Regions from separate parts of the Staphylococcus gallinarum genome, predicted to be linked through region 1. Evidence: predicted binding sites of a transcription regulator. Region 1 holds the regulator's gene; each other region holds the start of a gene.
What was found. Region 1 encodes CtsR, which represses protease genes until heat stress. Its sites were predicted from a motif close to ATGGTCAATAAAGGTCAAACA; they were not measured.
Positions count from the first base shown of each region.

Region 1 (8,370 bases):
GGAAGTTATGAATGCTGTTTCAATTCCTGTTATGGCAAAAGCACGTATCGGTCATATTACTGAAGCACGTGTATTAGAATCTATGGGTGTTGACTATATCGACGAATCTGAAGTTTTAACGCCAGCTGACGAAGAGTATCATTTACGTAAAGATGCATTCACTGTACCATTTGTATGTGGTTGCCGTAATTTAGGAGAAGCTGCTAGAAGAATTGGTGAAGGTTCTGCGATGTTACGTACTAAAGGTGAGCCAGGTACAGGAAATATCGTTGAAGCAGTGAGACACATGCGTCAAGTAAATGCGGAAGTTAGTCGTTTAACTGTAATGAACGATGATGAAATTATGACTGAGGCTAAAAACATTGGAGCACCATATGATGTTTTAAAAGCAATTAAAGACAATGGTCGTTTACCAGTAGTTAACTTTGCTGCAGGTGGTGTAGCAACTCCTCAAGATGCTGCATTAATGATGGAATTAGGTGCGGATGGCGTGTTCGTTGGTTCTGGTATTTTCAAATCAGAAGATCCTGAAAAATTTGCAAAAGCAATTGTTCAAGCTACAACGCATTATCAAGATTATGAATTAATTGGTCGTCTAGCTAAAGAATTAGGCACAGCAATGAAAGGTTTAGACATCAATGAATTATCATTAGAAGAACGTATGCAAGAGCGTGGATGGTAATATGAAAATTGGTGTACTAGCATTGCAAGGTGCTGTGCGAGAGCATATCAGACATATTGAACTCAGTGGACATGAAGGTGTAGCTGTAAAGCGTGTAGAGCAATTAGCAGAAATTGACGGATTGATTTTACCAGGTGGCGAATCTACTACATTGCGTCGATTGATGAACTTATACGGTTTTAAAGAAGCGTTACAACAATCTACTTTACCTATGTTTGGCACATGTGCAGGTTTAATTGTGTTAGCACAAGATATTGTAGGCGAGGAAGGTTACCTAAATAAATTAGATATCACAGTTGAACGTAATTCATTTGGCAGACAAGTAGATAGTTTTGAAAGTGAGTTAGATGTAGCTGGGATTGCGAAAGATATTGAAGGTGTATTTATAAGAGCGCCTCATATTGTAGAAGCTCACGGTGAAACGAAAGTGTTAAGTGTTGTGGGTGAGAAGATTGTGGCAGTTCAAGAGGGACGTTATTTGGGTGTTTCATTCCATCCAGAATTAACTGATGATTATAGAGTCACGCAATATTTTATTGATCACATCGTAGCACCTACTACTGTTGAAAAAGTATAATAAAAAAAGCAGTTTGGTTAAATAACCAAACTGCTTTTTTGTTGTTTATTAAATGAAGAATCCTGCAATTGCTGCAGAAATAAATGATACTAATGTTGCACCGAAAAGTAATTTTAAGCCAAAACGTGCAACTACGTCACCTTTTTCACTGTTAAGTGATTTTATAGCTCCAGAAATAATTCCAATTGAACTGAAGTTAGCAAAAGAAACAACGAATACAGAGATTACACCTTTAGCGTGATCACTAATTTCCTTTGTCTTACTTAAGCTTTGCATTGCAACGAATTCATTTGATAATAATTTAGTTGCCATAATTGAACCAGCTTGTACAGCATCGTGCCAAGGTACGCCAATTAAGAATGCAAATGGTGCAAAAACAAACCCAATTAATGTTTGGAAATCCCATGTGATACTACCACCGCTAACTGCAGTGAAGATAGCACTAACAACGCCATTTAATAATGCAATGATAGCAATGTACCCAATTAACATTGCACCTACGATAATTGCGACTTTAAATCCATCAAGGATATATTCACCTAGCATCTCGAAGAAAGATTGTTTCCCAGCTTCACTTTCTTCTACGATTAATTTATCTTCCTTTGCATCAACTTTGTAAGGATTGATGATTGAAGCGATAATGAAACCACCAAATAAGTTTAATACAACAGCAGTAACGACATAGCGTGGTTCAATTAATGTGAAATATGCGCCGATGATTGAAGCAGAAACTGTCGACATTGCTGAAGCAGTCAATGTATATAAACGTTGACTTGGAATGTGTGCCAGTTCCTTTTTCAGTGAAATAAACACTTCTGATTGCCCAAGGATTGCTGCAGCTACTGCATTATAAGATTCTAAGCGTCCCATTCCATTAATCTTAGAAATAGCTAAGCCTAAAACATTAATAATCCAAGGTAAGATTCTCGTATATTGTAAGATACCGATTAGTGCCGAAATAAATACAATTGGTAATAACACGTTAAAGAAGAAAGGTGGGTTTTTAGGATCTACGAATTCAAATCCGCCAAAAACGAAATTAACCCCTTCTGCAGCTTTAGCTAATAGATAATTGAATCCATCAGATATAGCGCCGATAACTGTAATACCGAATTTAGTTTTAAGTAAAATAAACGCAAATACAAGTTGAATAACAAGTAACAGACCAACGTATTGCCAACGTACTTTCTTTTTGTCAGAACTAAAAAGGAAAGCTAGTCCTAAAAATACAGCAATTCCAATTAATCCAATGATAATGTGCATAATTTTTTCATCCCTTTTATTTTTTCTTAATACCTATAATACAATAAAATATCAGTCTCTGAACATCATTAATCAAAAATTTTTCAAACATATTGGTTGAAAAAGGTCAAAGTTGGTCATATAATATAGTCAAAGAAGGTCAAAAGAGGTGATAATCATGCACAACATGTCCGACATCATAGAACAGTACATTAAAAAATTATTTGAAGACGCCAATGAAGACGTGGTGGAAATCCAACGTGCAAATATTGCACAACGTTTCGACTGTGTGCCTTCGCAATTAAATTATGTAATCAAAACACGTTTTACTAATGAACATGGTTATGAAATTGAAAGTAAACGAGGTGGCGGTGGTTATATCCGAATCACTAAAATTGAAAACAAAGATGAAACTGGGTATATTAACCATCTACTTCAATTAATTGGACCTTCAATTTCACAACAACAAGCGTATTATATTATAGATGGTTTGTTAGACAAATCTTATATCAACGAGAGAGAAGCAAAAATGATTCAAGCAGTTATTGATAGGGAAACGTTGAAGATGGATGTAATTGCTAGAGATATTATCAGAGCAAATATTCTTAAACGTTTATTACCTGTGATTAATTATTATTAAAGTAAAGTGAGGTGTTTGGTCGTGCTATGTGAGAATTGTCATTTAAATGAAGCGGAAGTTAAGTTAGCAGTTAAAGGACAAGATGGCGTGAATGAGAAATGGGTTTGTTCAACTTGTGCTCAGGGAGGAAATCCATGGACGCAGAATCAACAACTTCAGTCTCAAGATGATATTGAAGGTGCATTTGTTGTTAAACAAATTTTACAGCATTTAGCAGCTAAACACGGAATTGAATTTGATGAAGTAGCTTTTAAAGAAGCAAAACGATGTCCAACTTGTCGCATGACACTTAAAGATATCGCACATGTCGGTAAATTTGGTTGTGCAGACTGCTATGCAACTTTCAAAGATGACATTGTTGATATAGTGCGACGAGTACAAGGTGGCCAATTTGAACACACTGGGAAAACACCTCGTTCATCATATAGAAAGTTAGCATTAAAGAAACAAATTGAGGAAAAGTCAGAACACCTCAATAAGTTAATCGAAGAGCAAAACTTTGAAGAAGCAGCTGTTGTTCGAGATGAGATCAAGGCACTAAAAGCGGACAGTGAGGTGAGCCGCGATGAGTAAAGATTATATTAGTCCTTATATGAGTGAATGGATGCGTGATAAAGAGGAAAGTCCAGTTGTCATGTCATCGAGGATTCGTTTGGCAAGAAATTTAGAGAATCATGTGCACCCACTTATGTTTCCATCAGAACAAGATGGATTTAGAGTGATAAATGAAGTACAAGATGCGCTTCCAGATTTGTCGATTCAACGTTTGGATACGATGGATCAACAGAGCAAGTATAAACTTGTTGCGAAACATCTTATAAGTCCAGAGTTAATAAGACAGCCAGCTTCAGCGGTATTACTCAATGATGATGAGTCACTTAGTGTAATGGTAAACGAAGAAGATCATATTCGTATACAAGCAATGGGTAATGATTTATCATTGAAATCACTTTTCGAGAAAGCATCTCATCTAGATGACGAACTTGATAAGGCAGTTGATATTAGCTTTGATGAACACCTAGGTTATCTCACAACTTGTCCTACAAATATCGGAACGGGTATGAGAGCAAGTGTGATGTTGCATTTACCAGGATTATCGATAATGAAACGAATGAATCGTATTGCTCAAACGATTAATAGATTTGGTTTTACGATTAGGGGTATATATGGGGAAGGCTCTCAAGTTTATGGTCATATATACCAAATTTCGAATCAATTGACATTAGGTAAAAATGAAGAAGCAATAATTGAGAGTTTAACTGAAGTGGTTCAACAAATTATAAATGAAGAATTACAGATTCGTGAACGATTAAATGAACATAATCATACGGAAACGTTAGATAGAGTTTATCGATCGTTAGGAATTTTGAAATATAGTAGACTCATATCAATGGAGGAAGCTTCGTTAAGATTAAGTGAAGTGAAACTTGGCATTGATTTAGGCTATATTGAATTGAAAGACTTCAAATTTAATGAGTTGATGATTGCGATACAATCACCATTCTTATTAGATGAAGAAGACGAGAGAACCGTGAATGAAAAAAGAGCGGATATATTGAGAGAACATATCGTTTAGGAGGTCATGTTATATGCTATTTGGTAGATTGACAGAGCGTGCGCAACGCGTATTAGCACACGCCCAAGAGGAAGCAATTCGATTAAATCATTCAAATATTGGAACAGAGCACTTACTTTTAGGTTTAATGAAAGAGCCGGAAGGTATTGCTGCTAAAGTTTTAGAATCCTTTGATATTACTGAAGAAAAGGTAGTAGAAGAAGTTGAAAAGCTTATAGGTCAAGGACAAGAGCAAATGGGTGCGTTACATTACACACCAAGAGCGAAGAAAGTAATTGAATTATCAATGGATGAAGCTAGAAAGTTACATCATAACTTTGTTGGCACTGAACATATTTTACTTGGTTTAATTCGTGAAAATGAAGGTGTCGCTGCTCGCGTATTTGCAAACTTAGATTTAAATATTACAAAAGCACGCGCGCAAGTTGTGAAAGCTTTAGGTAGTCCAGAAATGAGTAATAAAAATGCACAAGCAAATAAATCAAATAACACACCAACACTCGATGGACTTGCACGTGACTTAACAGTAATTGCAAAGGATGGTACATTAGATCCTGTTATTGGTAGAGATAAAGAAATCACTAGAGTTATTGAAGTATTAAGTCGTCGTACAAAGAATAACCCAGTATTAATCGGGGAACCAGGTGTAGGTAAAACTGCAATTGCAGAAGGTTTAGCTCAAGCAATCGTTAACAATGAAGTCCCTGAAACATTGAAAGGCAAACGTGTCATGTCACTAGATATGGGTACAGTTGTTGCCGGAACAAAATACCGTGGTGAATTTGAAGAGCGCTTGAAAAAAGTTATGGAAGAAATCCATCAAGCTGGTAATGTTATCTTATTCATCGATGAGTTGCATACACTAGTAGGTGCAGGTGGTGCAGAAGGTGCAATTGATGCATCAAACATCTTAAAACCAGCACTTGCACGTGGAGAACTACAATGTATCGGTGCGACAACATTAGACGAATATCGTAAGAACATTGAAAAGGATGCTGCGCTAGAACGTCGTTTCCAACCTGTGCAAGTTGATGAGCCAACAGTAGAAGATACAATTGAAATCTTAAAAGGTTTACGTGATCGCTATGAAGCGCATCACCGCATTACGATTTCAGATCAAGCACTTGTATCAGCTGCTAAATTAAGTGACCGTTATGTATCTGATCGTTTCTTACCAGATAAAGCAATTGACTTAATTGATGAAGCAAGTTCAAAAGTTAGACTTAAAAGTCATACAACACCACCTAACTTAAAAGAAATCGAGCAAGAAATTGAACAAGTGAAAAATGAAAAAGATGCAGCTGTTCATGCTCAAGAATTTGAAAATGCAGCTAATCTTCGCGATAAACAAACTAAATTAGAAAAACAATATGAAGATGCTAAGAATAAATGGAAAAACACACAAAACGGTGAAAATACTTCACTTTCAGAAGATGATATCGGTGAAGTTATCGCTGGTTGGACTGGTATTCCATTAACAAAAATTAACGAAACTGAATCTGATCGCCTATTAAACTTAGAAGGTACGCTTCATGAAAGAGTTATCGGTCAAAAAGACGCTGTTAATTCTATTAGTAAAGCTGTGAGACGTGCTCGTGCAGGATTGAAAGATCCTAAACGTCCAATTGGTAGCTTTATCTTCTTAGGACCAACGGGTGTAGGTAAGACAGAACTTGCTCGAGCATTGGCTGAGTCAATGTTTGGTGAAGATGACGCGATGATTCGTGTTGATATGAGTGAGTTCATGGAGAAACATGCTGTGAGTCGTTTAGTCGGAGCACCTCCAGGCTATGTAGGTCATGATGATGGTGGTCAATTAACAGAAAAAGTAAGACGTAAACCTTATTCAGTTATCTTATTCGATGAAATTGAAAAAGCACATCCTGATGTCTTCAATATCTTATTACAAGTATTAGATGATGGACATTTAACAGATACTAAAGGTCGTCGTGTTGACTTCCGAAATACGGTAATCATTATGACTTCAAACGTCGGTGCACAAGAATTACAAGATCAACGCTTTGCTGGTTTTGGTGGCGCATCAGAAGGTGAAGACTATGAAACAATTCGCAAGACGATGATGAAAGAATTAAAAAATGCTTTCCGTCCAGAATTCTTAAACCGTGTTGATGATATTATCGTATTCCATAAACTATCTAAAGACGAATTAAAAGAAATCGTTACAATGATGGTGAATAAATTGACAAATCGTTTGTCTGAACAAGATATCAATATTCACGTAACTGAAGCTGCGAAAGAAAAAATTGCTGAAGAAGGTTATGATCCAGAATATGGTGCAAGACCTCTAATTCGTGCAATTCAAAAAACAGTTGAAGATAATTTGAGTGAATTAATCTTAGACGGTAATCAAATTGAAGGTAAAAACGTAAATATTGATTACGATGGAAAAGAATATAAGTATGATATAACTGATAGAGTTCCAACAGAACAAGATAAAGAAACAACTGAATCGTAAAGCTTAATGTGCAGTACAATTATAGTGAATGACTATAATTTAGCTGTACGATATACTAAAGAAGTGACTAGCTAATTTCCTGTGATTATGAAATTGGTTAGTCACTTTTCTTTTTTTAAAATTTAAAATGCACAAAATGGTGAAAGATTTAAGTCATCGATGAAGCTTTGTCGATGTTGCCTTGACATGAAACTAGGCAATTAATATAGACTTATTATCAACATGAGTGAAATTAATTAATGCAAAGAACTTATATATAGTTGGCACAACACGCGATAACGTGGTAACTTATTAAAATAACTTTCTGCGAAAATGAATATCATAAATAGAAATACTATAAATAATATAGTAATTGTTCAAAAAATAAATGGAATGAGAATAAAGTTTGTCATTAAGCAAGTAGAGGTTTAAAATAGATTTGTTCATAGAAAGTTGGAGGTGCGAATTTGGCCAAAAAGAAAGTGATTTTTGAATGTATGGCATGTGGGTATCAGTCGCCTAAATGGATGGGGAAATGTCCGAATTGTGGTGGCTGGAATCAGATGGAGGAAATCGTTGAACAAAAGGCAGCGAGTCCTAAACATGGCGTGCGTAGCCGTGATAATGTTGCAAAGGTACAAAAATTAAATGATATTCAACACGAGAATACACCTAGAATTATCAGCAAATCAGCTGAATTTAACAGAGTGCTTGGTGGTGGAATCGTTAATGGTTCTTTAGTGCTCATCGGTGGGGATCCAGGTATTGGGAAGTCAACATTGTTACTACAAGTATGTGCGGCTTTATCGCAATCCTATAATGTACTCTATATAACAGGTGAGGAATCACTCAACCAAACTAAATTAAGAGCTGAAAGATTAGATGAAGATTCAAGCCAGCTCAATGTATTTGCTGAAACAGATTTAGAAGTCATTCACGAAACTGTTAAACAATTGAAACCGGATTTGCTCGTTGTGGATTCAATTCAAACAATATTCCATCCTGAAATTAATTCGGCACCAGGTTCGGTATCCCAAGTCAGAGAAAGTACACAAAGTTTGATGAATATCGCAAAGCAGATGAATATCGCGACTTTTATCGTTGGACATGTGACGAAGGAAGGGCAAATTGCTGGACCTCGTTTGCTAGAGCATATGGTGGATACGGTGCTTTATTTCGAAGGTGATGAACATCACGC
Region 1 covers NZ_CP069082.1:2,518,526-2,526,895, reverse strand. The annotation lists gene pdxS (pyridoxal 5'-phosphate synthase lyase subunit PdxS) at 1-682, shown strand, start outside; gene pdxT (pyridoxal 5'-phosphate synthase glutaminase subunit PdxT) at 684-1,259, shown strand; gene JN168_RS12070 (NupC/NupG family nucleoside CNT transporter) at 1,308-2,522, opposite strand; gene JN168_RS12065 (CtsR family transcriptional regulator) at 2,680-3,141, shown strand; gene JN168_RS12060 (UvrB/UvrC motif-containing protein) at 3,163-3,714, shown strand; gene JN168_RS12055 (protein arginine kinase) at 3,707-4,717, shown strand; gene JN168_RS12050 (ATP-dependent Clp protease ATP-binding subunit) at 4,731-7,193, shown strand; gene radA (DNA repair protein RadA) at 7,640-8,370, shown strand, end outside.

Region 2 (8,370 bases), 380 kb from region 1:
AAATGGTGAAGATATTACTCCCAAAAAACTACAAAAACTTTCTTATTATGCAGAAGCTTGGTGCAATGCATTATTAAATGAAAAGTTAGTCGATGATACTCATTTTGAAGCGTGGGTTCATGGCCCAGTATCGCCTGAACTTTATCAAGAATATAAAAATTATGGTTGGAATGAAATAAATGAACCAGCAAAAGATGTGGAATATAGTTTTTCTAATAAAGAAAAGGAAATTTTGGATTCTGTTTTAGAAACATATGGACATCTAAGTGGGAATGAACTGGAAGCTATCACTCACGAAGAGGCACCATGGTTGAACCAACGTAAAGGTTTAGGAGAGACCGAATCTTCTAATAATATTATTAGATTTGAAGATATGAAAAATTATTATTGGAGTATTTATAGCGGTGACTAAGTTAACGAAATTAAAAAGTGAACATACTGCAAAAGGTACGAAGTTAACTAATTTGAAAAGCAGAGTTTTTAAATTAGCGATTGGTACAGAATTAGAGCCTAAATATTGTTTTGATACTAATAAACCTAAAGATTTAACGAAAGAATTGCATAATTTCATTAAAGAAACAGTTTATAAAGGACTCACTATTACAGAAGTGGATAACCTTTTTTTGAGAAAAAAGGGGCCAGTAAAAGAGATGAAAAATAATATTGAAATACTTCATTATGGCAAAGATCGTAAACAATTTAGAATACATGGTTTTTATGACGATAAAGGTTATTTTAATATATTAAGATTAGATTTAAATCATAAGTATCATAAATAAAAACTCACCAACTGGTGGGTGTTTTATTAATAAAAAAGATCTAGAAAATAATCTAGATCAATTTTTTTATCATTTATCTTCTTCAGGTATTAAGCCGTGCTCTTTAGCATATTTGTAATTATTTTCTCCTGCTGTATTATGTTCTTGAGGAGGATAAGTTTGTTTTTCCCATTCAGCATATTCATCATCTGTTAAACCATTAGGTGGTTTAGGTGATTGCTGAGTTGCTTGTTCAGTTGCTATCCTATCTCTATCCTCTTGTGTAAGTCCTTCGCTATCATGTTCTTCTGTTTGTTGTGGTGTGTTAGACAATTCATTTGTGCCTTCTTCAGTTTGTTTAGGATAGGTATCTGTGTTGTCATCTTGCGTAGATGTATCTTTTTCCTCCTCATTTGATTTAACCTTACCATTTTTATCTTGACTAGTAATTTTTTCTATCACTTTAGGATTGTTATAAATGTATATCGCAGTTCCTAAAAGTGCGATTAGCAATAGCGTAACTATCGCAAGAAAAAAGTTTTTCATTATTATGTATCTCCTTTTTAGTGTATGTAAATATAAAATATTAAATTTATTATACTTTACGACTCAAGTCTATAGCGCATTTTAATTTAAATTTTTTCATTTACTTATACAATGTCTGTCTATCTTATTCATAAGATGACTTGTTAAATGATCATTATATATACACTTAAAAGCAGGTACTTAAAGTATCTGCTTTTTTATTTGACTAGAACTATTATTTATGTCCGTTTTAAAATTGCGGTAAATATGATAATATACATTTTGTGTGGGAGAAGTTTTAGTCACATATACTTGTTTTCTTTTAAAATTGACATGGTCATCCTTAATATAAAGGATGAGAAGCAGCCGTTAATTCGGCTGTTTTTTTATGTTTTAATAGAGTTATCAGTGGGTATTAGCAAAATAGCTAATGAAATTTGATAATGTAAAATACACTCTTCTAAACAGGTGCATACAATGTGCCTGTTTTCTTATGTTTAAGTATTATGAAAGTGGTTATATATTAAAAGGGAAGTTAGACCCATTTCTTCCCTGATTAATACTTTATAGTGATTGATCGCCTTTAGCAGCCATTAATTTGGTTGCTTTTTTATGTTTATTTTATAAATCTTAAGGGTAATGAGAACAAGTGGCAGATGTCATGACTTCTGAATAAAATCAATCAACAGGAAGAGATAGGTATGTTACAGACCTATCTCTATTTGCTGTTCTATAAACAATTTAAGTGTGTTACAATATGAATGTGTTCGTTGAGCACAAACCAATCGTAAAATATATTATACAGTTACAGTTACTGCGCATTCTAATAAAAAGGATGCGCTTTTTATGTTTGTTTTTGCAATAAGAGGGTAATTATTTTATATACTCTCATTCAAATTTTTTCTTAATTTAAAAGTTATAATTACAACCGTGTAATAGCGGTTGTTTTTATGCAACACCCCACCTAAATGAATAGGTGGGGTGTTTTGTCATTCGGGTCCCTTAAAAGTCCCTAAAATTTAGTTTTATATAGTTAGTAATGGTAATACCATGTGGAAAGAATGCCGTCATTACAACATTCTTGATTTTGAAAAGTGTGTAATTATATCTTATAAGTCCCCTCGAAGGGAATCGAACCCCTATTCTAAGAACCGGAATCTTATGTGTTATCCATTACACTACGAGGGGTAAATATAACAATAATATTAGTTTACAAATGTTATTTGTAAGGGTCAACAAGAATGAAATAAAAATGGTTAAATATTTTGAGCTTTATTTTTTGACCATGTTTGACTTTTAGGTTAAAATAAGTTTATCAGTTAGAAATAAGGAGGCAATATTAATGAATTTAATACCTACAGTAATTGAAACTACAAACCGTGGGGAACGCGCTTATGACATTTACTCACGTTTATTAAAAGATCGTATTATCATGTTAGGTTCACAAATCGATGATAACGTAGCAAACTCTATCGTATCACAATTATTATTCCTACAAGCACAAGATGCTGAGAAAGATATTTATCTTTATATCAACTCACCAGGTGGAAGTGTGACTGCTGGTTTTGCTATTTATGATACAATCCAACATATCAAACCTGATGTTCAAACAATTTGTATTGGTATGGCAGCTTCAATGGGTTCATTCTTACTTGCTGCTGGTGCGAAAGGTAAACGTTATGTATTACCAAATGCAGAAGTAATGATTCACCAACCATTAGGTGGAGCGCAAGGTCAAGCAACTGAAATCGAAATTGCTGCTAACCATATTTTAAAAACACGTGCTAAATTAAATCAAATTTTAGCAGATCGTACTGGTCAATCAATTGAAAAAATTGAAAAAGATACTGATCGTGACAACTTCTTATCAGCTGAAGAAGCGAAAGAATACGGTTTAGTAGACCACGTTATGAATCCTGAAGATTAATTTTCAAAGGATACAATGAAATAAAGTCTCTAAGACATAAAGTTTTAGTACAATTATTAGAAGGCAATTTCTATTGAAATCATATAGAAGTTGCCTTTTTTATAATTTTGGGACACAATTTTGGCGGGCCTCCTGAGGGAGCAGGACAAGCTGAAGACTACAGGCTGAAGCTGTTCTTATAGGAAGGCGAGTCAACAAAACGTACTATGAATGAAAATCTAGTAGATAAGGTATTAAGTATTTAATGATTGATATACCAACATAAACAAGACAAATTGAATATAAGAATTGAATATACAGTAATTTAAAAGACATAAATAATTTCAACGTATTTTGGCGAGACTCCTGAGGGAGCAGGACAAGCTGAAGACTACAGGCTGAAGCTGTCCCCTAGGAAAGCGAGCCAACAATACGTAATTAAAACAAAAAAACACTCAGATAAATTGAATTCATTTATCTGAGCGCTATGTTTGTGGAATTTATGATTCAAACTTTTTATATGAATAAGGTTATGACTTATACTTTTTAAATATAAGTAGACTGGCAAAAACTGTGCAAATACTTCCTATTACAATGAAAAAACTAGAAACAATAATCATCGGTACAGAATTTTCAAATGCAAATATGCCATTAATAAATATAAGTATGCCTGCAATTAATAAAAGGATATGAGTAACACTATCTTGCTTCATGTATATCTCCTCTCATTATATTTAAATTAATGTACCAAATCTTCAAGTGCAATTTTCAAGTCAGGATATTTAAATTTAAAGTCTAGTGCTTGAAGTTTGTTTGGAATGACTTTTTGCGTATCTAAAACAACAGTGGACATTTGTCCTAGTACTAATCTCAAAGCTAGTGACGGCACCCATGTATAGTGAGGGCGATGAGTAATACGAGCTAATGTATAACCAAATAAGTTTTGACGTTCTACAATTGGCGCAGTGAAGTTAAATGCCCCTTTTGCATTTTCGTCATTGATTGTATATAGAACGGCTCTAACTAAATCATCGATATGAATCCATGAATACCATTGGCGGCCAGAACCTAGTTTGCCACCAACATAATAGTCGTAACTTTGTTTCATTAATGGTAATGCGCCACCTTTGTCTGATAACACCATACCAAATCTACCGATGACTACGCGTGAACCTAATGTTTCGAATTGTTTTGCGCGTCGTTCCCATTGATAGACGACCTCAGAAAGAAAGTCAAAAGGTAACGATTTATATAATTCTGTATAGGTACGGTTATAATCAGGTCTATAATACCCAACGGCACTTGCATTGAAAAATACGTCTGGGCGTTTTGTTCTTGATTTAAACAATTCATATAATGTTTGAGTTGCTTGAATACGACTTAACATAATTTGTTGTTTATGTTGCTTAGTCCATCTATGGTTAAGACTTGCACCAGCTAGATTTATCACAATATCTATATCTGGAACTTTACTTTCCCAATCAGATTCAGTCCAATTCACATAGGAAATTTTTGGGTGTGAATTGATTTTGTTTTGTCTTGTTAATACAGTAATATGCGCATCACTTTCCACGATTGCATCAATTAATTGACTGCCAACCATACCAGTGCCACCTGTGATTAAATACTGTTTCATCGTATCACCTCTAGAATAAATTGCATTTCATTTTAATTATTCATCTTCTTAGTTACTTTAAAATAGAAGGTCATAATTTTTTCAAAAATTGTTCATTAATATGTCATTAACTAACCTTTAGAAGCCTTTATATTCATATTGTATAAGTTATAATAAAAGTACCTTCAATAATAATTAATCTTTTCTTAATTATTCGAGTATACCCCATAATATACAATGAAGGTAAAATTTTGACTCCCTTTAGTATAGGTCTATACATTATAGTATAGACCTTTTTTATGTTATCTCAATTATTGTTGTAAAATTATCTTTTTGAATTTTGATAACTTTGAAAAATGAATTAATCATACTAAGAGAATAATACATAATCATTTATGGTTATAAAAATATAAAAAAGGTAATTAGAGTAATAGCTATAATAATCAGTAAAGCCAAAGTGATTGGTATTATTTTGTGATTAGACTTATCATTATCTGTTGATTCATATTCATCATTTTCTTTCATCATTTGTCGTATACCATGCTGCTTAAATTGTTGTGGATCGTTTGAATTTTTGAATAAATCACTATTTTCCACTTATTATGACACATCCTTACTCGAGCTATAATTTATTAAAAAACTTATGTTTTCATTTGTTTTATTGAAAGGGTGACTTCTTTTAACTTAAAATGGATTTACAATAAATAATAAGATATTTTGTGTTTTTATTCTACAATTGTAAATGTAATTTCAATATTAACTAGTGAAAAAAGTGGTAATAAGTTTTAATCAACTTTGAAATGTTGTAAAATATATTTTTGACAATAGTAAATTGTAATTTAACAGAGCTTACGATTAAATAGATATAAAATTAAAGTGAGGGAAGCATATGCCAAAGCATAATCAAAATAATGATTTTGATGGTCGTGGTAAAAAGAAGATGAGCTTGTTTGCCAAAATCGTTAGTGGGGTTATAGTATTCCTACTTTTATTCGGCCTTGTTTTCGCAATCTTTGCTTTTGTAGATCATTCTAATAGAGCGAATGAACGCTTAAGTGACCAAAAGCAAGAAGAAAAAGAAAAGAAAAAAGAGAAAACTAAGGAAGAAAAAAAGAAAAAAAACAAATCAACTGAAGAAACGCAACAAACAATGCAACAAACCCAGCAGACTCAGCAAACGCAACAAACGCAACAAACACAGCAACAGACCCAACAACCAGCAACAGTAGAACGTAATACTACACAAGAGCAGAAAACTAAGGAAAAACCTTCAACCGAAGAGAAGTCAACTGAAGAAAAGACTACTGAGGAACCATCAACTGAAGAGAAAACAACAGAAGAACCATCAACTGAAGAAAAGACTACTGAAGAGCCATCAACCGAAGAGAAAACAACAGAGCAACCATCAACACAGCAAAAAAAGACAACTGAACCAAAATCCACAGAACAACCATCAACACAACAAAAATCAACTCAGAATTCAGGTCAAGGATCATCTAGTTCAAGTAGCCAAGGTAATAACAGCTCAGAAAAGAGTAGCCAATCTTCAGATGAAGACTAACATATTAATTTAAAATAAGGCACGACACGATTGACGAGTGTGGTACATCTAATAGTAAGTATGCATAATCTCAACTTACTTAATAGGGGTACAACAATACTAAAGTTACGTGGCGTGTCTTTTTATATTTTCAATGGAAAAATCAAAAGAATAATTGTAAGAAATAAATTATAATTATTGGTAGTAGTATTAAAGTCAAACAACCGCCTAAACAACCGAAAGGACCACATCCAATTCTCGTACCATAATGATAATGGCGACTGTAGCCTTTGGCATCATGATTATTGTTGCTATGTCGATGATGCTTAAAATAGCTATCATCTTTATATTGACCATCACCAGGCGTTAAAACTTTAGGTTTTTCATTGCTGGACATAACACGACCCCCTTGTAAGTAAAGTTACTTTTAGTTTAACTTTTAAGCTCCCTCTAGGCAAAATAAAGGTAGCAAGTTATGAAATTTGACTTATGACTCGAATTATTACAATAATATAAATATAAAGTGCAATTTAATGATTAAGATTGTACATAAAAGGGTAATTTGTAAATTGTAAAGCCTATTAATAAATGAGTAACGAAATGTAAGTGTTATCATTAATTTTTAACGTTGTATTTCCCTTGCAATTTCGAATATATAGTAGTAGTATTGCAACTATAAAAGGTTATATTTTTTTGTCCCGCCAGGGACGTAAAAAGTCAATCTATGGTTAGAACTTGACCCTTTAAATTGATAAGGAGGAGGATAGTAGTGAAAGACTTGATAAAAATTCAACAGAAGTTAGTTCCTGAAATTGTTGAAAAAATGTATCGGCGTTTTTCAATCCTCACTACTATCTCAAAGTATCAACCAGTAGGTCGACGTAGTTTAAGTGAATATATGGATTTAACTGAACGTGTGTTAAGGTCGGAAACAGATGCATTAAAGAAGCAAGAGCTTGTTAAAGTGAAACCAACAGGTATGGAGATTACTGACGAAGGAGAAGCAACGATTCGACAGTTGAATAGTTATTTCAATAGTTATTCGGATGATCATCATTTGGCTCAAGTAATCAAAGACGCATATGATATCAAAGATGTCTATGTAATACCTGGAGATTCTGATACAGATAAGACTGTTAAGATTGAATTATCGAGACAGGCAGGTCAACTTGTTGAAGATGTTCTCTATGAACAAGCGATTGTTGCCGTTACGGGTGGGTCAACGATGGCTTATGTAAGTGAAGCGATGCATGATCAACCATTTGATGTGTTTTTCGTGCCAGCGCGTGGGGGGTTAGGCGAAAATGTTGTTTATCAAGCCAATACAATTGCGGCAAGTATGGCGCAACAAACCGGCGGGGATTATACGACATTATACGTTCCTGATAATGTAAGTGAGACAACTTATAACACACTTATGTTAGAACCTTCAGTCATCCATACACTTGAAAAGATTAAAGAATCCAATATTACAATCCACGGCATTGGTGATGCGCTGAAGATGGCGCGTAGACGTCAATCACCTAGTGAAGTTATAAATAAACTTCAACATCACAATGCCTCAGGAGAAGCATTTGGATATTATTTCGATGATCAAGGCGATGTGGTTCATAAAGTGAAAACGATTGGACTACAATTAGAAGATCTTGAGTCGAAGAAGTTTATTTTTGCCGTAGCAGGGGGTAAATCAAAAGGAGAAGCAATTAAAGCTTACCTATCAATTGCTCCTAAAAACACTGTATTAATTACAGATGAAGGTGCGGCTAGAGTTATTGCAAACAATAGTACTAAAAAGTGATTTCACTTTTTAAATATCATTTTTAAAGGAGGCCATTTTAATGGCAGTAAAAGTAGCAATTAATGGTTTTGGTAGAATTGGTCGTTTAGCATTCAGAAGAATTCAAAACGTTGAAGGAATCGACGTAGTAGCAGTAAATGACTTAACAGATGACGAAATGTTAGCTCACTTATTAAAATATGATACTATGCAAGGTCGCTTCACTGGAGAAGTTGAAGTTGAAAAAGA
Region 2 covers NZ_CP069082.1:2,140,169-2,148,538, reverse strand. The annotation lists gene JN168_RS10205 (Panacea domain-containing protein) at 1-412, shown strand, start outside; gene JN168_RS10200 (MAG6450 family protein) at 405-779, shown strand; gene JN168_RS10195 (hypothetical protein) at 849-1,304, opposite strand; tRNA gene JN168_RS10190 (tRNA-Arg) at 2,400-2,471, opposite strand; gene clpP (ATP-dependent Clp endopeptidase proteolytic subunit ClpP) at 2,626-3,210, shown strand; gene JN168_RS10180 (hypothetical protein) at 3,720-3,902, opposite strand; gene JN168_RS10175 (TIGR01777 family oxidoreductase) at 3,929-4,825, opposite strand; gene JN168_RS10170 (hypothetical protein) at 5,204-5,401, opposite strand; gene JN168_RS10165 (DUF4887 domain-containing protein) at 5,694-6,365, shown strand; gene JN168_RS10160 (hypothetical protein) at 6,508-6,741, opposite strand; gene JN168_RS10155 (sugar-binding transcriptional regulator) at 7,114-8,142, shown strand; gene gap (type I glyceraldehyde-3-phosphate dehydrogenase) at 8,183-8,370, shown strand, end outside.
Region 2: clpP (ATP-dependent Clp endopeptidase proteolytic subunit ClpP) is a predicted target of CtsR. The motif match lies at 2,560-2,580, and genes of this name have one in related genera.

Region 3 (8,370 bases), 490 kb from region 1:
TTCGAATGTTAAACCATCTTCAGATAAATCAATGCTGATTGTTGTGCCTTCTGGGAAGTTTTCTCGTATCATTTTTCGTGCTAATGGTGTTTCAATTTGACGTTGTACAAATCGTTTCAATGGTCTTGCACCGAATTGTGGTTCGTATGCTTCTTCGCCTAACCATTGTTTTGCTGCATCTGACACTTCTATTGAAATACGTTGTTCCATCAAACGAATGTTTAAGTGTGTTAAAATTTTGTCTACGATTAAACTCATATCATTAACTGTTAATGGTTTGAATAAGACAATATCATCCATACGATTAATGATTTCTGGTTTGAAATATTGATTTAAATTATTCATAACTGCTTTTTCAGTATTCTCTGTAATCACACCGGCGTCTTTAACATTTTCAAGTAAAATCTGAGAACCAATGTTACTAGTCATGATAATAATTGTATTTTTAAAGTCTACTGCTCTACCTTTAGAATCAGTTAAACGTCCTTCTTCTAGTATTTGTAGCAACACATTAAATACATCAGAATGTGCTTTTTCGATTTCATCTAACAGAATAACTGAATATGGATTACGTCTAACCGCTTCTGTGAGTTGACCACCCTCATCATGACCAACATAACCTGGAGGCGCACCAATTAATCTTGAAACGGAATGTTTCTCCATATATTCGCTCATATCAATTCGAATCATATGTTTTTCAGAGTCAAATAAAGTAGACGCTAACGATTTAGCTAGCTCTGTCTTACCTACACCAGTTGGACCTAAGAATAAGAAACTGCCTATTGGTCTGTTAGGATCTTTAATCCCTGCTCTTGCTCTTACTACAGCATCAGCTACTAAATCTACTGCTTTATCTTGGCCTACGACACGTTCATGTAGTATATCTGCAAGATTTAGTAATTTTTCTCTTTCAGTTTCTACTAATTTAGAAACAGGAATACCTGTCCATGAGCTAACGATATCACCTATTTCTTCATCTGTAACAATTTCTCTGATAATACGGTCGCTATCTCCATTTTGCTCATATTGGAATGCAGCTTCCATTTCTTGTAATTCTTTTTCAAGTTCTGGTATTTTACCATGTTGTAATTCTGCTGCTTTTTCTAAGTTATAGTTGTTCTCAGCATCTTCTAATGCTTTTCTACTTTCATCTAATTCAGTGCGTTTCTCTTGAAGCTTAGCAATTTTACCTTTTTCTTCTTCAACACGTGATTGAATTGCATTTTGCTTTTCTTTTTCATTAGATAATTCTTCTTGTAACTCTTGTAGACGTTGTTTACTTGCATTATCTGATTCATTCTTCAATGCAGACTCTTCAATTTCTAACTGCATTACTCTTCTATTAACTTGATCTAATTCAGTTGGATTTGAACCCATTTCTGTTCTAATCGTAGCACAAGCTTGGTCGACTAAATCTATTGCTTTATCAGGTAAGAATCGATCCGTAATATAGCGATTTGATAATTCTGCAGCTGCAACAAGTGCTCTATCTTGAATTCTAACACCATGATATACCTCATAGCGTTCTTTTAAACCACGTAAAATAGAAATTGTATCTTCTACATCAGGCTCTGATACATTTACTTTCTGGAAACGACGTTCTAATGCAGAATCTTTTTCAATATATTCTCTATATTCATTAAGTGTTGTTGCACCAATACAATGTAATTCACCACGTGCTAACATGGGTTTCAACATGTTTCCTGCATCCATTGCGCCCTCAGTTTTACCTGCGCCTACTAACATGTGGATTTCATCAATAAATAAAATGATTTTTCCATCTGACTCTTTAACTTCTTTCAATACGGCTTTTAAGCGTTCTTCAAACTCGCCACGGTATTTCGCACCTGCAACAAGTGCACTTAAATCAAGCTCGAATATTGTTTTGTCTAATAGTGACTCTGGTACGTCCTTTTTCACAATTCTTTGTGCTAATCCTTCTACGATTGCTGTTTTACCTACACCCGGTTCACCAATTAGCACAGGATTATTTTTTGTCTTTCTACTTAAAATTCGAATCGCATTACGAATTTCTTCGTCACGTCCAATGACTGGATCCATATTACCTTGACGTACTTCCTCTACTAAATCACGACCATATTTCTCTAACGCCTCATAATTAACTTCAGGGTTTTGTGATGTCACATGATTTCCTCCTCTTATTTTTTTAATTATTTCCGTTATTACTTCTTTTTTATTGCCGACAAATTGTGCTGTCGTTGTATCTATGTCTATTGCTGATAATATTAAGTGTTCCATTGATATAAATTCATCTTCATATGATTTCATATAATCTTCAGCTTTAGTAAATAATTCATTTGCTTTTGCACTGATATACTGCCCGTATTGAACGTTGTCACCTTGAACAGTTGGATATTGTTTTAATTTATTATTATAAGTTGTTAATAATTCGTTTGTATCAATATTGGCACGTTCAAGTACACTATTAAATAAACTTTCATCTTCATTTAATGCAGCGGCTAATATTGCTTCAATTTCTATATTTTGATTTTCATATGTTTTAGCTAATTCCATTGCCTTTTGTAAGGCTGATTGAACTTTATAGGTCATTTGATTAATATCCAATATGATTCACCTCACCATTGAGTGTTTGATCAAACCAAAGTTAATTTGACTTTGACTTTCTTTGACCTTAATTTAATTATAGTCCCTCTTTCATGATTTATCAACCATTATGATTTATTTTAATCATAATTTTTTAAGCGTTTATAGAAAATAATACGCTCAAAATAAATTGCTCAATCAAACGTTTATCGTTTTCATGCCAAATGTTAATTAGAATTATGTCATTATCCTTTTAACAATATTTTATACATATTTTTTATATTACCAATACTTATTTGTTTAAACTTATCGTAGCAAGTTATAACACTGTCATTAATAAATGATCTATTTATAAAACTGTCTATCGGTTCAGCAAACTTACGCTCACATATCAGCAACTTATTGTAATTATATTCAACTTATATCGAACTATGACGCCACAAAAAATAATGGTAATCCTTGTTAGATATTTAACAAAGAATTACCATCATTTAATAGATATTATTGAGTTATTTGTTTCGTAATTTCATCTGATAAGGCTCTGACTCCTGATGGTTGTAAATGAATGCCATCAGAAGCAAAGTATTCAGTATGTCCTTTCGAACGTTTATACCAATCAACAACCTTCACATTTTTATGTTCTTTTGCTGCGTCTGCAATCAATTTATTTACATGTGATTCATAACCTCTCGGAACACGTGTATTGACGAGATAAATATCTGCCTTATCAAATTGACTTATTAATTCATTTAATTGTGCTTTAGAAAAGTCACCATTAGTTCCCAATTCTAATACAACTTTATTACCAGCTTTATTGTAACTTTCATATTTTTGTTGAATCAATGGCGTTGCTTCGTATAAATTACGACCAACTTTACCATCAATTTCTGCATTTGGTACACGCTCTGTAAAATACTCTCCGATATCTACCATAACAGAATCACCAATAAGCAATGGCTTGATATCTTTATAGACTTTGTTAGATGTACTATCTTCTTTATGTTTCGCATCATCTTTACTGTTATTTGCTGTTTTACTTTTGCCGTCCTTTTTTTGTGAAGAAAAGCTTGTTGGTTTGTGTTGTTGTTGATCCTTCCCTAATTGATCAAATGCACCAGCAAATATAAACACTGTTGGTACTAAAATAATAGATAATGCGACTGTCCTAACAAAGGACACCCGTTTAAATCGATTGAGTGAGAAAGCTTTAAAGCTATATTTTCTAAATGGTGTCTCGATGTATCTATATGATAATTCTGCCAAGATTAATGTAGTTATGATATCCAATACATACACATAAATTGGTATTTGCCCTTCCACATAATAGGAATGGATAAAGCTTATTACCGGAAAATGCCATAAATATAAACTATAAGAACGTTTGCCAATATATACAAATAGCGGATTACCAATTACCTTTGCAAAATATGCTGATGGGTGGACAACACTCAATATCACAAAAAGAGTCAACACTGATATAACATAGAATCCACCGTTGTAAATCCAATCACTATTGTCATCAACAAAAATAAATAACATGATAATAACCACTGTACTGACAATTCCTAATCCATCAATTGTATGTGACAAGATACGAGGTGGATTAGCTTTCAATTTAAATGGTGGCCATAAAAATGCGAGTAGGACACCAAGCAACATCGTTTGTAGTCTAGTATCAGTACCGAAGTATACTCTAGAATGTTCCATATGAGGTTCAGAAATTAATACCATTAACAACAATGAAACTAATGAAACAATCCAAAAAATCAAGGTTATATTTCTATATTTCTTAACTGTTAATAGTAATGTGATCAGGACTATTGGAAAAATTATGTAAAACTGCTCTTCTATCGCTAGTGACCACAAATGTTTTAATGGCATAAATGCAAACTGTTCAAAGTAGTTTACATCAGTCATAATATACCACCAATTGGATACATAAAATATTGCTGCAAATGCATCATGCTTAATATTTACGATTTGATCTGGTTTTAAAATCAGTGTCATCATAGATACTACGCCTACCAACACAAAAACGGCAGGTATGAGTCGTTTCATTCTACGTAACCAGAATTGCTTTAAATTGATACTTCCAGTTTCTTCAAACTCTTTCAGTAATAGACTAGTAATTAAATAACCAGAAATAACAAAGAAAGTATCTACACCTAAAAAACCACCCGTTAGCCACTGTTTATTAAGATGGTAAATAATAATTGCTAAGACCGCAATCGCTCTTAAACCATCAAGGCCAGGCATATAACGTGTATGACGGTGTTTGTTCATTCCCAAATTTGAATCTCTATTCATTTAAAATCAAACCTTCATACTCAAATTTTAAATCTATTTATGCATATTTCATCCATTTTACTAAGTTATTGTAATACTTTTGTAATGTAACTGCAATTAATTTAATAATTTTGCACGATAATAATATTTAATATTTTTGTAGTTATAGATTATAATTCGCATTTTAAATAAACTCAAACATTTTCATTCTTTCACTGAACAGTGGCAAATCGTAACTATATTCACTACGAAATATACTTAACTCAAACTACTCACCCCACTAAATAGAATAAAAAAAGACCAACTAACACACCTTTAAAAATCTAAGATGTGCTAATTAGTCTCAAACAAGATATTTATTCACTTCTTTATTAGCCAATGCCTAACGCAATTTTAGCGTAGCGAGACATCATATCTTTGTCCCATGGTGGACTCCAAACAATATTAACCTCTGTATCTGAAATCTCAGGTATTTCAGCTAATACCATTTTAACTTGGTTCATAATTTGCGGTCCTAGAGGACATCCCATTGAAGTCAATGTCATTTCAACCGTACATAAACCGTCATCATCCACGTCGACATTATATACTAAACCTAAGTTTACAATATCAATTCCTAACTCAGGGTCAATTACCATTTCGAGTGCATTAAGTATGCTATCCTTTAATCCTTCATCCATTCGTCTCACCTCTTCGTTATTAATGATATTAACAATATATCAAATATCTTACAAAACGCCAATAAAATGCTATGATATTCATACACTATTATTATAACTTAAGGAGATTTTAATGAAACCTTTTTTAATATGTTTAGACTTAGATGGCACATTGTTAAATGATGATAAAGAAATTTCACCTTATACAAAGGAAGTACTAAAAACGTTACAAGCGCAAGGACATAAGCTTATGATAGCTACCGGTCGTCCATATCGAGCTAGTCAAATTTATTATCATGAACTTAATATGGATACACCTGTCGTTAATTTTAATGGTGCTTTCGTCCATCACCCTAAAGATAATAACTTTAAAACAGTACACGAGGTATTAGATTTGGACTTGTCTAAGAGCATTATCCAATCTCTAAATGACTATGGTGTATCTAATATTATTGCTGAAGTTAAAGATCATGTATTTATTAATAACTTTGATCAAAAATTATTCGATGGCTTCTCTATGGGAACACCAAAAGTAGAAACAGGCGATTTACTAACAGCATTAACTGAATCACCTACATCAATACTTGTGGAAGCAGAAGAAGTAATGATTCCACGTGTTAAACAAATGTTAACAAGATTCTATGCAGAGAATATCGAGCACCGTCGTTGGGGATCACCGTTCCCAGTTATTGAAATTGTCAAACAAGGTATCAGCAAGGCAAAAGGTATTGACTATGTAAAACATCATCTAGACATAGATCGTAATCAAATTATTGCCTTTGGCGATGAAGATAATGATTTAGAAATGATTAAATATGCGAAATATGGCATTGCAATGAACAATGGCCTTGATGAACTAAAGCATGTTGCCAATGAAGTTACTTATTCTAACAATGAAGATGGCATCGGTAGATACCTTAATACATTCTTTGAATTAAATATCCCGTATGAAGCAACAATTAAATCTAAAATATAATGCATTATTTTTGCTTAAAGGAGGTTGTTGACTGTGTCTAAAATAGTCGTTGTAGGTGCTGTAGCTGGAGGCGCGACGGTCGCAAGTCAAATAAGAAGATTAGATAAAGAAAGTGAAATCATTGTCTTTGAAAAAGATAGAGACATGAGTTTCGCTAATTGCGCATTGCCGTATTATATTGGTAATGTTGTCACTTCAAGAGACCTCGTTTTAGAAGCAACACCTGAACAATTTTATGATAGTAAGCAAATCACGGTAAAACCCTATCACGAAGTCACTGCAGTAGATACAGCTGAAAATAAAGTCATTGTTTACGATAAAAAGGCTGAACAATCCTATACAGTTGAATATGATAAGCTCGTATTAAGTCCTGGTTGCAGTGCTAATCATCTCAATTTAAATAGTCCAATTGCCTTTACTTTACGTAATATGGAGGATACTGATGCTATTTACCAATTTATTGAACATCATCAAGTACAAAATGCATTAGTTATTGGTGCTGGTTACATCAGTTTAGAGATATTAGATAATTTATACGAACGCAATATTCAACCGATGTTAATTCATCGTTCTGAACATATTAATAAATTAATGGATTCCGACATGAATGAACCGATTATTGAAGAAATGGATAGACGCGGTATTCCATACCGTTTAAATGAAGAAGTCGTAAAAGTCGAAGGTAACGAAGTACATTTTAAATCAGGTGCTGTAAAAACGTTTGATTTAATTATTGAAGGTGTTGGGGTTAAGCCAAATTCAGCATTTTTACAATCATCTTCAATTCACTTAGATGAACATGGTTACATTCCAGTTAATAATAAATTCGAAACTAATATTCCTAACGTTTATGCTTTGGGTGATATTATTACTTCACATTATCGCCATGTGGACTTACCTGCACATGTGCCTTTAGCATGGGGAGCACATCGAGCTGCAAGTATCATCGCCGAACAACTAGCTGGTAATAAGAAGATACAATTCAAAGGCTATTTAGGTTCAAATATTGTTAAATTTTTTGACTATACCTTTGCAAGTGTTGGTGTTTCACCATCTGAATTAACTCACTTTAATTATAAAATGGTAGAAGTTTATCAAAATGACCACGCCGGTTACTATCCTAATAACCATAAATTACATTTACGTGTTTACTTTGATAGTAATACTCGACAAATATTGAGAGCTGCTGCAGTAGGTAAAAGTGGCGTAGACAAACGAATCGATGTCTTGTCTATGGCAATGATGCATCAGTCTACTATAGATGATTTAACAGATTTTGAAGTGGCATATGCTCCACCATATAGTAGACCGAAAGATATTATCAATATGATTGGTTATAAAGCACGTAATCTATAATTTATTGTTCGTCATTTGTACTTAAATCACTCGTAGCATGGTTCAACTACCACATCATTTTTTATATAACCATGGACCTTAAGAAAAATTGAATAAGTCATACTAAAAAGTACTCATCCTAATCGATTATTTAAGCAACTCCTTACAACGACAGTCAGTGTAACTGAGACGTATTGGCTTGCTCATAATCAATGGATAAGTACTTTTTTGTTTAGGTTATGTTAAATCAATTGCATTAGGTTACTCTACTTATAATGCGATTAATTTAAAGTCCAAACATTTTAGTAATAGGACCTTGAGGTAAAATGACTCCAATTACCATAGTAATAATGATTAATACAATCGTTGTCCACATCATACCATGACTTGGTTGTCCTTTTTTCCTTTTGGCAATTGTTACTTCCATTAGTGCCACAACAGCAACACCACATAACATTTTTAAAGTAAGTAACATATGGCCACCTGCGTTGTCTGCACCAAATGCTTGAATCCAAATCCAAAATCCTGAAATTAAAACAAATACCATAA
Region 3 covers NZ_CP069082.1:2,024,589-2,032,958, forward strand. The annotation lists gene clpB (ATP-dependent chaperone ClpB) at 1-2,586, opposite strand, end outside; gene JN168_RS09575 (acyltransferase family protein) at 3,067-4,872, opposite strand; gene JN168_RS09580 (metal-sulfur cluster assembly factor) at 5,223-5,531, opposite strand; gene JN168_RS09585 (Cof-type HAD-IIB family hydrolase) at 5,644-6,486, shown strand; gene JN168_RS09590 (CoA-disulfide reductase) at 6,520-7,842, shown strand; gene JN168_RS09595 (YisL family protein) at 8,108-8,370, opposite strand, start outside.
Region 3: clpB (ATP-dependent chaperone ClpB) is a predicted target of CtsR. The motif match lies at 2,635-2,655, and genes of this name have one in related genera.